DNA from 2 places in the Sporosarcina sp. Y352 genome. Region 1 is predicted to be linked to the other one. Evidence: riboswitches for the same ligand, from Rfam matches in the RefSeq annotation. Region 1 holds a riboswitch; the other holds the start of a gene.
What was found. A riboswitch is a leader RNA that binds a small molecule or an ion and turns the genes downstream of it on or off. The one in region 1 is predicted to bind cyclic di-GMP.
Positions count from the first base shown of each region.

Region 1 (7,978 bases):
CGTGGTTGATCATCAAAGATGTGTTGCTTCCAGAAGCGAGATCAGGGATGATTGCCGGACTTACCGTCACAGTTATTAGCTTACTTAGCTACTCGGCAATGGCCGGGATGATTGGTGGAGGTGGTATCGGGGACTTAGCGATTCGCTTCGGTTACTATCGTTTTGAAAATGAAATCATGCTGGCAACTGTCGTCATTTTAATCATCATAGTACAGCTCATTCAATTCGCCGGAGACCGCTCGGCAAAAGCAGTCGATAGAAGATAAGGGGGAATAAAAAATGACTACTACACAAGAAACAGCTTCATCCAAGTTATACGGATGGGCGCACCCAGACGAAATGAGGGCTTTCCGTCAACAGCGTAAATCGATGGTGAAAAGAGATAAGTTGACGACAATTGACGAGGCGGTATCGCGCGGTGTCAAAGCAGGCGATTACGTCGTATTCGGCGGCATGGGTTCTGTTCGTAACCCACTTGCGGCAGTCCACGAAATCATTCGCCAAAAAGTTGGAGACCTAACAATCGGAACGAAAGGATCTCAGCATGACTGGCAATTGCTCGCGGCATCAGGCAACGTAACGAAAGCAGAAGTATCTTACGGATTTGCGGATGAAGTGCGCGGATTGGCCAGACCTGCAAGAGCAGCGGTCGAATCGGGACGACTTAAAGTCCTATCGGAAACGACGAATGCAGGATTCCAATGGCGTTTCACAGCTGCGATGAAAGGACTGTCATTTTATCCGACCAGGTCATCTCTTGGAACAGATACATTGCAGTACAGCGGTTCTAAAACAATTGTTGACCCGTTTACCAATGAACCCGTGGAACTCTTGCCGGCATGCTATCCAGATGTAGCCATCATTCATGTCCATCGTGCAGATCGGTACGGCAATTGTCAAATAGACGGCAATATCGCGGAAGACATCGAAATTGCACATGCTGCGAAATTCGTTTTGATCACTGCGGAAGAAATCGTGCACGATGAAGTCATCCAGAATGATCCGGCATTGACGAAAATTCCTTATTTCGTCGTTGATGCGGTGGTCGAAACCCCATACGGTTCCCACCCAAATCAAGTTCCAGGCTTGTATTCATTCGATGAAGACCATTGGCAAATCTGGCTCGACGCATCTGTATCAGATGAGGGCGTTGCAGATTACTTGGAAACATACGTCCACGGAAGCAAAGATCATTTTCAGTACTTGGAAAAAATCGGCGGCGTCCGTGTTGTGAATCAATTGAAAAAGATCGAAAAGAAACTGGCACCATATCCAAAAGTAGCGAAAAGGAGAGGGTAAAGATGGCAACTGAAACTGAAAAAATGATCATTGCGGCTTCTCGCGTATTGCCGAAAGACACGGCTGTTTTCGTTGGAACAGGGATGCCGTTACTCGCATCCGTGCTAGCACTCAATACGCACGCACCCGACATTCTACTCGTCTATGAAGGAGGCGGTGTCGGTGGGAAACCAACCGGCAGATTACCGATTCAAGTAAGTGAATCATTAACATATGAAAACGGCGTAACAGTAGGTTCGATGGACTACGTCATGAGTTTAGCGCAAGCAGGCTGGATCCGTTATGGCTTTTTAGGCGGAGCACAGATTGATGCCTATGGGAACTTAAACACAACCGTCATTGGTGACTGGGAAAATCCAAAAGTGAGACTCCCAGGTTCAGGCGGAGGAGCGGATATCGCTTCGTTATGTGAACGGACAATTATTTTAATGAGACAAGACCGTAAGAAATTTGTCGCTGAACTCGATTTCCTAACGAGCCCGGGATACTTAACAGGCAAAGGCGAGCGGGAAAAAGTTGGATTGCCAGCGAATACAGGCCCATACCGTGTCATTACACAGCTAGGGATTTACGGATTTGATGATGAAACAAAGAAAATGACATTACTGCAACTGTTCAAAGGATTTACGCTAGACGACGTGCAGGAGCAAAGCAGTTTCCCAATCGCAATTAGCAAAGATTGGACGTATGTTGATGCACCGACCAAACTTGAGCTGGATACATTGTATGCTTTGGATCCTGATGGGATTGTAATAGGGTGATTTTAAATCAGTTGAAATGGGGGATTTGATTTGTCTAAACAATTATCTATACAGGAGGCAGCCGCCTCAATTACAGATGGCTCACTGCTAGCACTCGGTGGTAATGCATTGCATCGCTCTCCGCTCGCTTTTGTTGTGGAATTAATTCGGCAGGAGAAAAAAGACCTTTCAATCATTAAAACAGCGGGTGCACTCGATATCGATTTACTTGCTTTGGCAAAATCAATCCGTTCGGTGTACGCGGGCTATATCGGTTTTGAAATGCTCGGTCTGGCACAAAATTACCGAAAAGGCGTTCAAAATGGAGAAATTACCGTCCATGAACACGCTTGCGCTAGTGTAATCGCTGGTCTTCGGGCAAGCATTTACGGCGCTCCTTTCCAGCCAATCAATGGCTTTCAAGGAAGCGAGTTACCTGAACTGACAGGATTGGTCCGTTACGTAACCTGTCCATTTACCAATAAAGAAACAGCTGTCGTTCCAGCATTACAGCCTGACGTCACCATTATCCATGCCAATATCGCTGATGAAAATGGAAATGCCTATGTAAATGGCGCATTGTTTGAAGACTTGATCATGGTCAAAGCAGCTAAAAGAGTAATTGTAACTGCAGAAAAGATCATTGATTCAGCTAGTTGGGAAAATAAACCGCAAATTCCTGGATTCCTTGTTGAAAGTGTTGTCCTTGCTGAGAAAGGGGCGGCGCCGGGAAGTTGTGCACCGTTTTACGCAATTGATGAAGTTGAAGTGGCTAGCTATCTAAAAGATCCCGCAAGCTATTTGGAACAGGCAAAGGGGGCCGTCACGCATGTCTAACTTACAAACGGGTGATTATATAACAGTGGCCATGGCGCGGCTCATTAATGACGGGGAGCGCGTTTTCCATGGTGTCGCTTCACCGATGCCAGCAATCGCCATTCAATTGGCGAAAAGATTGCACGCTAAAAACGCCGTCTATCTCAGTATCGCAGGCGGCGTGGACGCGAAACCTTCGAATTACTCAAGCGTTTCGACAGCGGATGCATCGTTAAGTGAAGGCGCAATCGTCGATTTTCCACTTTCGGATATTTTCGACTTGTCGGCACGCGGTGGACTGGATGTCGCCTTTTTAAGCGGCGCACAAATTGACGGCCAAGGCCGATTAAACTTAAGCGCAATCGGTACTTTCGATAAACCAAAAGTCCGTTTACCAGGCGGAGCGGGAAGTGCAGCATTGCTTCCGACAGTGAAAAGAGGCATCTTGTGGAAAACAACCCACGACAAACGAGGGCTTGTTGACAAGCTCGACGTAGTCACAGCTGCCGGAAATACAGAAATCGTCATCACACCACTCGGTGTATTCAAAATATCTGAAACAGATAAGCGTTTGAAGTTGTTGTCCCTATTTCCAACAGTTACGTTCGATGAAGTCATCGAAAAAACAGGATTTGCCGTCGAAAAACATGAGGACTTTGAAGAGTTTGTCCCAGTGACGGAAGAAGAGATTCAACTGTTGCAGGAAATCGATGGAAATGGTGTTAGGTTTAGTGAGTTTTGAGAAATAGGCAATAAAATAGTCTACAAAAATCGTCCACACGTATTTTCCGTGTAGGCGATTTTTTTGTAGTTGAATTGCGGAGGACGGCACAGGGGCGACCGCCCGAATATTGGTTTGGACCGCTCAAATCCCACGCGCGACCGCCTGAATATCGTTTTGGACCGCTCAAACCCATCGCGCGACCGCCCGAATCACGATTTGGACCGCTCAATCCCACGCGCGACCACCCGTATATGGTTTTGGACCGCTCAAATCCCACCCACGACCGCCCGAATGGAAAATGTCTATGGACGTTTTTTCACCCGTTAACCCACTCAATTCGCATGATAAGTCACCAGCCCCTTCACATTGGCATACAGCGCGGCATTCGTCCTATCAGCTAAATCCAATTTCGCCAAGACCTGGGATACGTGTTTTTTTACAGTGTACTCGGTGATATACAATGCCTGTGAGATTTGCTTATTGGAATGGCCCATGCCGAGTTCAAGCAAGACTTCCTTTTCCTTTGGAGTCAGCTGTTCGATATGTACGTCTTCCTCAACAGGCACTTCAGACTTCGTAACAAAGTCAAGCACCCCAGGGTCATAATACTTCCTGCCCTTGTCAATAATTCGCAAAGCGTGAAGGAGTTCCTCAGGGAATGCCTCTTTTAAAATATAACCATCGACACCTATTTGTTTGGCTAGTTCAAAATCGAGCGCATCTATTGATGAAGTGAGCACAACGAACTTGCAAGTGATGCCTTGTTGTTTCGCTTCTGCGATCAAATCCAAACCGAATTCTTTCCCTAATCGAAGATCGACAATCGCTAAATCAGGCGTAGCTGTTCGAAAAAGGATAAGCGCCTCATGGCTATTCGTTGCTTCTCCAACAATTTCCATTGCATCGTCTGAAGAAAGGATTGACGCTAGCCCTTTTCTAACCAGTGGATGATCGTCAACACTAACAATTCGCATTATCCGATGACCTCATTTTTCATATTTAAATTGGGAATTTCAATTTGAATTTCTGTTCCAATGCCTTGTAATCCACCAATTGAAAATGTACCAAAGAAAGAACGAACACTATCTTTCATATTAGCGAGACCGATTCCTTTTTCCTGCTGACTCTCGTACGTGTCTACATTAATGCCGATCCCGTTATCCTTAATTTCCAAAACCGTTTTCTCTTCCAATAAAAACAACCTTAGTTCAATGGCAGTACACTCACCATGACGAACCGCATTGCCACACGCTTCAGAAATAATCCGATAAAGCGCCTGCTTTAATTCCTCCGAAATAAACGCTTCGTCACCCGTAATTTGGTAATCTATCCGTACATCAACGAGACGTGCGTACTCGTCCAAAAAACTTTTAAGGCGGATAAGAAAATCGTTCTCGCCTTCCTTGATGGAACTGAGTTGATAGATAGCTGTTCGAAGTTCTATAATGGTCATATTCACCGACTGAGATAAAAACTGGTACTCTTCATTCAATTCATCAGAAGTCATATCTTGACCGTTCATCTGCAAACTAAGCAGGGAACTAGACAGACCAAACAACCTTTGCGAGACACTATCATGGATTTCATTGGCAATACGGTTCTGTTCATCACGAATAATTTCATCGACATAAGCCTGTCCTAAAGCAAAAGAGGGTCCTGACGTACTGCACGCTTGTACCTTATTATCTAGGATTTTATTAATACCACTCATTCCTCCCATCATAATAAAAACCCGACTGAATTGGACATAATGTCCAACTCTAATCAGGCCGGTTGCACCAATAACTCCATACATCCAAGGTGCCCACATGGAGGATGTACTTCACAGTTTCCGCTCATTATATTCTTCGATCCCCACGTCTAGTATTCTCGGGAATGAAAACAACAGTAGGGAACCCACTGCCCATAAATGCCCGAATGAGTCAACTAACCATCAGTGGGGGGTGGGGGGCTCCCTCGCTGACTTTATATAGTTCAGTATAACCAACTTAGGTTGAATATTACGTCACCTGCTGCGGTTGGGGAGGTTCTATTTTTGTACTATTAGCATATATTTTATCGTTTTAAGATTATTCTGCTACTTAATACCCACCCAAACGCAAATGATGATAAGAGTTCTTCTAATAGAAGTACATTCAAAAGAACATTGAGCTGGTACTAAAGTGTACCAGCACTACACTAAAGTGTACCAACACTACACAAAAGTAGAACAACGGAGAGACAAGGAGAACTGAAAAGTGCACTTTGGAGTGAGGATTGCCACGAGAAATCGGACCGCTCAATCTCTACGCGCGACCGCCCGGAAATCAGTTTGGACCGCTCAATCTCCACACACGACCGCCCGAATACCACCATCAACCGTCCAATCCCCACACGCGACCGCTCAAATATCGCCTCCAACCGCCCGTTACACACACATTTGAACTTCAATTTAAAATTCAAACAATGTTCAAAAAGGACTTGCAATCTAATTTGTAGATTGCTAAAATAACTACAAGGTTAGAATTATCAGTCAATTTAACAACGATTAAATGTAAAAATATAAAATAGCAAGAAGGTACCATCCAAAAAGGTTCTATCCAAAAAACCATTACCGAAATGAAAACGCTTGCGTAGAGGTGGAAAAATGAAACTCTCTGAGAAAAGAACATTGAAGAAGAAAGAACAGATATTATTGACAGCAATCACTGTTGTAAATCAAAGAGGCTATGATGGAGCGACGATGGAGGAAATTGCAGCAGAGCTTTTGATGACGAAAGGTTCTTTGTATTATTACTTTAAAAGTAAGAGCGACTTGATGTACCAATGTCATAGTTTCGTACTCTCTCAAGCAACGATTGAACTTGAAAATGAATTAGATGGAAAAGGGTCGGCAGAAGCAGTCCTTCGAAGAATGATTGCAATGCATATAGATTACGCAATTGAAGAAAAAGAGACATTCAATATGATTTTGGAACCTAAACAAATCTACGACGCGGATCAATTAGAAGAGGTTTTAAAACTTCGTAAAGATTACGCGGAGTTATTCGATCGGATCATCGAAAGGGGTATCAATTCAAAGGAGTTTCACCCAACAGAGACAATCATCGTAAGAATGATGATACTCGGCGCGATGAACTGGATTCAACAGTGGTATAACCCAAGTGGAAGAATCCCGAAAGATGAGTTAAAAACCTACTTTGGAGATTACATTGTTAAATTATTGAAATGAGGGGATGGGAAGAAATGTTCATGCCAGAAGTTTTAGCAAAATATGCTGAAAATCAACCGGGTAAAGTCTTCACTTTTTATAACGGACGCAAATGGACATATGGCGAATTTTACGAGAAAGTGAAAAGAGTATCCGCTTACTTTCAATCTAAAGGATATAAAAAGGATGATATTATTGCGCTGTATTCACTGAATTCAGATGTATTTCTTGTATGTTACTTCGGTATTCAATTAGGTGGATTTTCTGTCATGCCCATCAACACGAAATTAGCGACTCCTGAAGTAGAATATATTTGCAATCAATCAGAAGCAAAAGCACTCATTTATGATATACGGATTGAACAAGTAATTAATGAAATAGAACACGTATTTCAAGATAAATTAACAATTGACGGGGGAGAACTACAAGGGGGTATTTTAGAAGAGTCTTCCCTGGAATTTTCTCCTGTCCAATTAAATGCAAACGACACAGCCGTTGTTATGTATACTTCGGGCACAACAGGCAAGCCAAAAGGTGTCATGTTGACACATCAAAACATTCTTGCGACTGCAGAGATTTGGTCAGAAGCAATGAGTGTATCGGATAGGGATAGAATGCTAGTCTCAACGCCATTATTCCACTGTGCGGCAAGTCATGTTTTTGTTGTACCGGTAACGTATAAAGGTGGTTCAATCATTATCGAAGAAGCATTTTCCACAGTCCAAACCCTTAACCTGTTACAAGGGGCAGGCCCGACAATGTTTTTTGGTGTACCGGCAATGTACACAATCATTTTGAACTTACCTCACATTCATGATGTGAAGCTTCCAACACTTCGATTATTTGCATACGGTGCAGCTCCGATGCCTTATGAATTAGTAAAGAAATTGAAGGAAACTTTCCCGAATGTCAAAGTTCAAAATCTATATGGGCAAACGGAAAATGCGCCAGCCGCTTCGACATTAAAAGATCATCTTGCACTTGAAAAAATAGGTTCGGTAGGAGAGGCACTTCCGCAAACTGAGATCAGAGTAGTTGATGAATACGGAAAGCCGCTTCCGGTTGGTCAAGTGGGGGAAATTGTCGTCAAAGGACCACAAGTAATGAAAGGTTATTTGAAAAATGAGTTAGCAACCCGACAAGCGATTAAAGATGGCTGGCTATACTCGGGCGACTTAGGGAGATTTGATGAAGATAGACTCCTATATA
Region 1 is NZ_JBXCJE010000009.1:100,006-107,983, forward strand. It holds gene AC1TO6_RS15095 (methionine ABC transporter permease) at 1-266, shown strand, start outside; gene AC1TO6_RS15100 (CoA transferase subunit A) at 280-1,299, shown strand; gene AC1TO6_RS15105 (CoA-transferase subunit beta) at 1,302-2,060, shown strand; gene AC1TO6_RS15110 (CoA transferase subunit A) at 2,091-2,876, shown strand; gene AC1TO6_RS15115 (CoA-transferase subunit beta) at 2,869-3,597, shown strand; gene AC1TO6_RS15120 (response regulator) at 3,912-4,553, opposite strand; gene AC1TO6_RS15125 (sensor histidine kinase) at 4,553-5,374, opposite strand; cyclic di-GMP riboswitch class II at 5,340-5,421, opposite strand; gene AC1TO6_RS15130 (TetR/AcrR family transcriptional regulator) at 6,206-6,790, shown strand; gene AC1TO6_RS15135 (class I adenylate-forming enzyme family protein) at 6,805-7,978, shown strand, end outside.

Region 2 (7,978 bases), on a different contig from region 1:
AACCGTGAAAAATTATGAAAGACAAGGTAGAATAGAACTCGTGGAACTTGATTTACAAAGCGATTTTGAACACATATGAAAAGGGGCGAAAACATGAATGCTTACGATGAGTACATGAAAGGTATCGTTAAACCGATGCGTGAAGAGCTTGTAGGGACTGGATTTACGGAATTAACGACGTCTGAGGATGTCGAAAGTACTATGAAAACACTTGAGGGGACTGCACTGGTAGTGATCAACTCGGTCTGTGGATGTGCCGCGGGTTTGGCACGCCCAGCTGTCAGAGAAGCGTTAAAAGGAGCCGAACATAAACCAGATCACTTGTTGACTGTATTTGCTGGACAGGATAAAGAGGCGACTGAAATGATGCGAGATTATTTCCCAGAAGTACCGCCGAGTTCACCTTCGATTGCCCTTTGGAAAGATGGAGCATTAGCTTATTTTATACCAAGAGAACAAATCGAAAATTTCGAAATGGAACAAATTAAAGACCATCTATCAGAAGTACTCGACCAAGTTTGTAAATAATGAGTACAGTCATTACGACTGCCGGCAGACCAAATGATAAATCGATACAACTTGCATTAGAAGCTTCTAGAGCTCTCGGTTATCCGATTGTCGAACGAAATAAACAGTCTATTCACGGGATGCAGAAAACTAGTGGCGCGGATGTGCTTGTAGCAGGCAAGAATCGCTATGAGTTATATCGGATTGGAATGGAGGACCCATTTTTCTTTCATCCCAATTCGGCCGCGTTCAGATTGAAACGGCTTGCGAACGGGGAAAAGGATCCATTAATTGAGACAGCTCAATTGCGCAAAGGAGATTCATTTCTTGATTGTACGCTTGGTCTTGGATCAGACAGCATTACCGCATCTTTCATAACGGGAGAAAACGGCAAAGTGTTAGGGATTGAAGCTGATCCTTCTATTGCGTTTATAACCGGCCGGGGACTTCGTTCATTTCCTTCCCATTCTGAACAACTTACTTTGGCCATGCTAAGAATAGAAGTTATTCAGTCGGAGGCGATTGATTATTTAAGCAAGCTATCCGATTCTTCCTGGGATATTGTCTATATAGATCCGATGTTTCATACACCTATTGTAGAATCATCCAATTTCACACCACTGCGTCAAGCTGGTGTACATAGATCGCTTACAGATGAATGGATAGAACAGGCACAACGTGTATGTAAACGGCGTGTTGTTGTAAAAGATCGTTTTGATTCACCCGTATTCGAAAGATTTCATATGGAACAAGTAGTAAGACCGAATACGAAATTCCATTTTGCTTTTCTCCAAAAGTGAAGAAATTAAAAACGCCGTCATCCAAAAGAAGCGGACGACGGCGTTTATAGCTATTAATGTGTGAAATTCAATGAGCTTAGGTATAGGATCAATGCGAGCATCCCTAGGCCGATAAACAATTGTACATCCATTAATGAGTACCTCCTTCAAGAAAACGAACATTTATCTACGTTATTATTGTACAATGAAAGTGAGAAAGAAGAAACCTTTTCAATAGCTTTTCGTCAAAATAGAATATTAAAATATACTAAATTGCGGGTGAGATACTATGAAAAAGTGGTTCCAGAAAACGCTCATTGTTGCCGTAGCACTTTTGACATTTGGTGCAATTCCACCAAATCATGAAATTTGGACTAACTTGCAAGACAAAGGTCTTTCAAAAATTTCGGATAGACCCTTACAGAGTACAGATTATTCGATTGGATTAGCCGATTCTTTAGATGAAGAAAATCTGATGGGGAGCTCCGATTCCTTAGAAGAACTATTTATCACTTCTGCAAAAAGATTATCCTATATGAAATTCGGTACAAAAGTTGGGCCAGTAATTGCCGATGATTTTGATAATATCATTTTCCCGAAAATTGAAGAAGCCATTCAGATGACACTTGAAAAATCCGATAATCTTCATAAACGGCGTTTAGCTATCAGTGAAAAGCCTGCCGGAGATTATTCGGAGAAAATATTTAATGTATATGATTTGGATGATAGGAAAGATCTTATTCGTTTTCATGTACGAACTGAGAAAAGGCCTCAAGACGGCTACTTCTATAACTTTCATTATCATATCGCCGAAGATGAATTTACAGCTCATTACTCAATTGGCGACATATATTGGGCAAAAGACACACCTCCAAAGTGGTTATCTTAAATAACCATGCTGGGGGTGTGTTTTTATTTAATTTTTGGATGCCTTACCTAAAGGGTTTATGAGCGGAAAAGTCATTAATTAGCGACTCTAAACACTCATAAATAACCATTAGTAAAATTTGATATGGACAATCTTCTCAGGTGTCTGATTACACTGGGGAGGTAGACCAATTACATGTAAATATCCGGCATCTTCCGTTCCTACTATCCAGTAACGATATTATGATTGATTTAGAAAAGTATCAATGGGTGATGAAAGACAGTCGTGAGGTAAAAGTAGAATATGAATTAAACCGCGGGGCCAATGTACAGGGGATGTTAACGAGTCCCTTAGGAGTAGGCTACTTATTTTACATGTTCATGCACGGTATCAGCAAAATGAATCTTTTTTCAGGAAGCTTTTTGATTACAAATAAATGCGTATTATGGTTGGTGATAACTGTTAATAGAGGTGAATGATTCATCTAAATTAATTTGGAGGTGAAATATTTATTAAAATTCTCTATCTTTTTTTACTTTTAGGAATTCTATCTGGAGCAGCTATTACTTATTTCTATGGTCACATACCTTTCTTGTTCTATCTAGTTATGCTTGTGATTTCAGTCATTATCGCAATAAAAGTTCGGAAATGAAAAGTGGCGTTATGTCAACCAGAGGTGTATTACATATACAAACCAGTTCAGTAACCGAATTCTTTGTTCAACTAATTGGCTTTCGATTACTCGAACAAGTAAGATTTTAAATAATCTATTTGACACAAAACACGTTCCATTCATTCTGCCAATGAATGGAACGTGTTATTTTTATTGTCTTTTTACGGAAGGGAGAAATCAAATCATGTTCTTCAAAGCTAAAATCTGTAGAAATAAGCTGTATATCTACCCTGAAGTCGAAGCCCTTGTAGCAAAACAAAGCCCAGCGGAATTAATCGAGCTGGGTTTTGTCGTGCTTGAAACATCTCTTCTATTGTTGAGGATGTCGAACGGGAGGTTGAGTATGTAATGAAGTTTTGTGAGCAATAAGACCGCTGATTGCAATTCCGCGGCCTTAGACACAGTCACCTTAATGGTGTAGCAGCAGTATTGTCGAACCTGGCGATTGATAAACGTGGGGGTATTTGGCAGTATACACAAACTATGCAGTAAAGGATACGAGGATAACAGAGTCATTTATGAATGACAACCCTTGTACCTATTGGAACTCTAGATGATAATTCTAGAACATCATTATTAAACATTCTAATACATCCACGTGAGACATTCTTACCGATTGAAGCTGGGCTACTTGTGCCGTGTATACCGTAATGAGGCTTTGATAATCCCATCCAAAGCACTCCAAATGGACCTCCGGGATTACGTTGTTTATTGATGATCGTGTATGTCCCAGAAGGTGTCGGTGACAATATTTTTCCAACTCCAATTGGGTAAGCTTTTATAAGCCTGTTTCTATCAAAAAGTTTTAATTGATGTTGTGAAGTAGACACGTCAATCCATATCACCATGAAAATCAACTCCGTTCTTTGACTAATGTATGAATTAGCCTAGGAATTTGTGAATTAACAGAAATTAATAGAACAGTTAATGAGGATAGAAAGCCAAAATGCTTAATGAACAGTTTAACTATTATACGCCGTGAAAGATAAATTTCTTACCCTATTGAGTGTAGTTGTATAAGGCTTCTTCAACTTTATTGCTTTAGAGACCAAATAAAGTTACTTTGTTGTTATCCATCAGAACACGTTTCATAACTGATGTCATAATTGAGTGAAGAATGAAATAACTATAAAGATGCTGGGTTACAAATATAGGAATTTAAATTACAATAAAGTAATAACAACATCTTCAGCTAACTAGCAGCTTTAGTTCATTAAGAGACACTGGACACAGATGAAAATCAGGTAATTTAGTTAACATTGGAAGTATCTAACTGTTGTATACTTATATACTTAGCAACTCTATTGAAAAAGGCAAAGTTATCGAAAGGTAATGACGCAAAACCACAGGTCTAAAGCATTAAGCTATGACGGCTGGGTTACCGAAAGGGGTAAGGAAGGTAATTGAAAGAAAAACGTTTTAAATACTCATTAATTATTATTTTTTTATTTACGGTTGCCCTAGTTCTTATTGATACGACTATAAGTGAGTATGCGAGAAGCCATTATCCATTTATATGGTCACTCTCTCTGATTCCGATTATTATGATTATGAATATGTATCCTAAATGGAAAGTAATTATAGGGTCCGGAGTCTTTTATAGCTTTTTGAAGTACATAACAGAGTTTGGTCAGAAAATTAACCCTGATAATAGCGAAATCAATGCACTTATTTTAGGTTCGCTCATTAATTGGTCTATTACTCTAGCTATTGGATACTTCGTAAACAAGTCTTATAAATTATTTCTAAAAGTAGAAGAGCTTACCATTACAGATTCATTAACTGGTATTTATAATCGAAGATATTTAGAGCTTTTTATGGAAAAATCTATTCCTATTTATAAAAGGACGAACAGTTCTTTAGTTTTTATGATGTTAGACATAGACCATTTCAAAGAAGTTAATGATAATTATGGTCATCAATGTGGGGATGAAGCTCTTAGGCATACTTCAAGTATTATTAGCAATAACGTAAGAAACTTTGATGTCTTCGTTCGTTTTGGCGGAGAAGAATTTGCAGTTATTCTACCAAACACCGAAGTTGCTGAAGGGCTAATAATATCAGAACGTATACGTGAGGCTGTTGAGAAATCAGAGTTCATTTATAAAAATGAACGTATTCATTTTACAATCAGCATTGGAGTATCTTTTTACAATGGGGATACCGCGGAGGAGTTTATTGAAAAGGCAGACAATGCTTTATATAAAGCAAAAGAAGGTGGTAGAAATCAGATAGCAATTATTAATTGATAGGACTTTTGCTACTAGTTATTTTATAGGAGCTTACTAATTTAAATGAATACTCTTTTTTTTCACTAACGAGTGTGAAACCTCTGTAATGGAGGTGGGTGAACAGCCCCAAGTCTAGCGATAGGTAATAATTATTTTTCAACTGTGCATTGCACTGATCGGGTAAGAACGTGGGAACATCACTTCATACAATGATGCCACAGTGCAAGCTCTTCGATTAAGAGTAACTTGAAACTTATAATTAAGAATATCATCGTTAGATGGTTTGATTGGAATTTAATATTTTGACCATCGATTAAATCAGTTTCAATTTCTCCGTGTGACCTAATGCAAAGCAGTTTATTACCAATAAATGAAACTTCTCATTAGTCTTGGACGTATCTTAATATAGGAGCTATATTTGATAAGTTGCTGGCTTCTTAAGTTACTGCTAGGGGGATTGATTTTATCTATTGGATTCTAGCTATATTCTATAGTGTCATTATTTTAACTATGTTATTTACAGGACTGCTTAGTAATTTATTGTTCTTCATTATCTCAGTAATAGCAGCACTAATTATTGTTTTTAAAGAAAGAAGTAACTTGAATGAAAATAGAAATAGGCAGATTATTGCACTTGGTTTTTTTACAGTCATATCTCTATGTACAATTGTTATTGTCTTTTTCAATAGAGAATTAATTGTGTAAAGGTGTTAAGGGAAGATAGAACTGCTATGTATGTTTTTTGCATACATAGCGGTTCTTTTTAATTTTTATCAGAGGAGGAAATAACAATGACACTTAGTCCGTATTCTTTATCACACGATTGGTCGCTACACTGGACACGTATCCCATCGAATATAAAGCGCTCAAACTATGTAAACGGAGAATCACCGAAAGAACGAAAAGCATTAGAGGCACTAGCGGCAGTGGGATTAATCGGGGGAACACAACTCTCCCGGTTATTTTCTTTGGATAAGAAACGATTAAAACGTATGGTTTCAGAGAAGAAAATCGTTCGTCATGAAATTCATCGAAACAAGCAGGTCATACCAATTTACACACTCGGAATAAGCGGGGCAGTCGTTGCTGGGTTGAATGACTGTTACGAAAGTAATTATTGGGTTGGATACAAAGCGGAGGATGTTTTAAAACGACTTCTGTTTTTTCAATTGTTTCAACATTTTCCGGAATCTAAAATTTTGCCAACACTAGAACCATTCAGTGGGGTGATCCAATTTCAAGGCTGGCCAATCTATGTATATGTATTGCGTGGAGATGTAAATGATTTGCTCATATATTTAAAGTGGAGCGGTAAACATTTCAATGAGCATCTAATCATTATTAAGGAATCAATTAGACATTTACAACCACTAAAGGTAACTGCCAAAACTCTCAAGGTTAGGGTGGCTGTAGATGTGGATTTACGGGATGATAATGAAGACCGTAAAAGCTGTTTTATTTATTGGATGAATCTGCTGAGTTTGTTAGCGAAGTAAAAGTATAGGAGGAATATAGAATTAGCTTGTGATTCGATACTCTGAATACCGGTGATAAGAAGGACGCCGAGTTAAAACAGAATTATTTTATCTATCCAAAGATTAGTCATTTAGGAAACACCCTTTACTTTGGATTGCGATATCGAATGAAGATGAAATGTTCACGACAGTCAGGTGTTTGAGCAGCTAGTCCAGAAAATCATCGACTAGGGTGGGACGTCCTGTAGTCGTTGCCACTGATGTGCAGCCTACAAGACATCAATCATTGCGAACTACCTTTTAGAGAATCAAGTTCTTCCAGCACTTCCATACAAACGACCAATGACAAAGGAGGGATTCTTCAGAAAATATGAGTATGTTTATGACGAGCATTTCGACTGCTATCTCTGTCTTGAAGGACAGGACCTAATGTATCGAACAATCACGAAGGAAGGATACCGCCAGTATGCTACAACTCCTTCTATTTGTGCCTCGTGCCGGGGAATAGAATATGACATTGAATAAAAAAGTTTGATCCAAATGAACTCCCATATGGCTCAAATAAAAAATTCGTCAACCTTGATTGATTGGTACGGTTCTTTAATTTTTTGTTTTATATTTTCTTTTTATAAGTTTTGAAAGTAGGATGCTAAAAAAGTTCTTCTTTGGTGATTCGTCCTGTGGATTGAATGGTAGCACAACTGGTGCCGAGATTGAATTTTTGGCCGAAGTCTCAATCAGTTTTTCATCCGGCTGTTGTTGATGATTACTGAAAAAACTCCATATAATTTCTGTTGCATTTGGACCCGAGGGATCGGTGTAAGAACCATTCGGGCTTCCACCAGACCAGGCATGCCCCATTTTATCAATCATCCAAAGTTCCGATAATGGCCCACCGTCCCCATCAATATATACATGCTTGGTATAGCTATATCCATTTATAATATCTGATTTGACCAGGGCAGGGGTAACATCAGCAAGGCCTATACCTTCTTCAACGAGAAAATTGGTTTGAGCCCATTGGGTGATAACCTGCTGGCCGTTAATGGGGTGGACCGTTGTATCACAGATTCCATGGAAAACAATCACCCCTATTTTTTTCTTATACTCTCCCATCTCTTGAAATGCACTGTTTCCGCATGCATATGGGTCAAACACGCCTTTCTCCATACTATTCTTAGCTTCCTTAGCCATCGGGTCGGTTAGAAAATATACATTGGCAGCATCATAGGCTAGTCCCGAACAAATTCCGATACCGTTAAAGACATCTGGATACGTAACACCAAGAATACAGGCTAGTGCCCCGCCTGCTGAGAAGCCCACAGCGTATACTTTATTTGAGTCAATCTTGTATTTACTTTTGACCTCATTTAAAATCTCGTAAATTAGCTTGGGATGTCCCTTACCGCGGTGTTGATTTTCATCTAAAAACCAGTTCCAGCAGC
Region 2 is NZ_JBXCJE010000003.1:6,138-14,115, reverse strand. It holds gene AC1TO6_RS05605 (BrxA/BrxB family bacilliredoxin) at 94-528, shown strand; gene AC1TO6_RS05600 (class I SAM-dependent methyltransferase) at 528-1,307, shown strand; gene AC1TO6_RS05595 (YpjP family protein) at 1,576-2,175, shown strand; gene AC1TO6_RS05590 (hypothetical protein) at 3,012-3,176, shown strand; gene AC1TO6_RS05585 (L,D-transpeptidase) at 3,340-3,675, opposite strand; cyclic di-GMP riboswitch class I at 4,130-4,213, shown strand; gene AC1TO6_RS05580 (GGDEF domain-containing protein) at 4,231-5,076, shown strand; gene AC1TO6_RS05575 (hypothetical protein) at 5,850-6,554, shown strand; partial or broken gene AC1TO6_RS05570 (IS5/IS1182 family transposase) at 6,711-7,031, shown strand; gene AC1TO6_RS05565 (extracellular catalytic domain type 1 short-chain-length polyhydroxyalkanoate depolymerase) at 7,134-7,978, opposite strand, start outside.
Region 2: it holds a riboswitch for cyclic di-GMP, as region 1 does, so the genes downstream of both, AC1TO6_RS05580 (GGDEF domain-containing protein) here and AC1TO6_RS15125 (sensor histidine kinase) in region 1, are expected to answer to the same signal.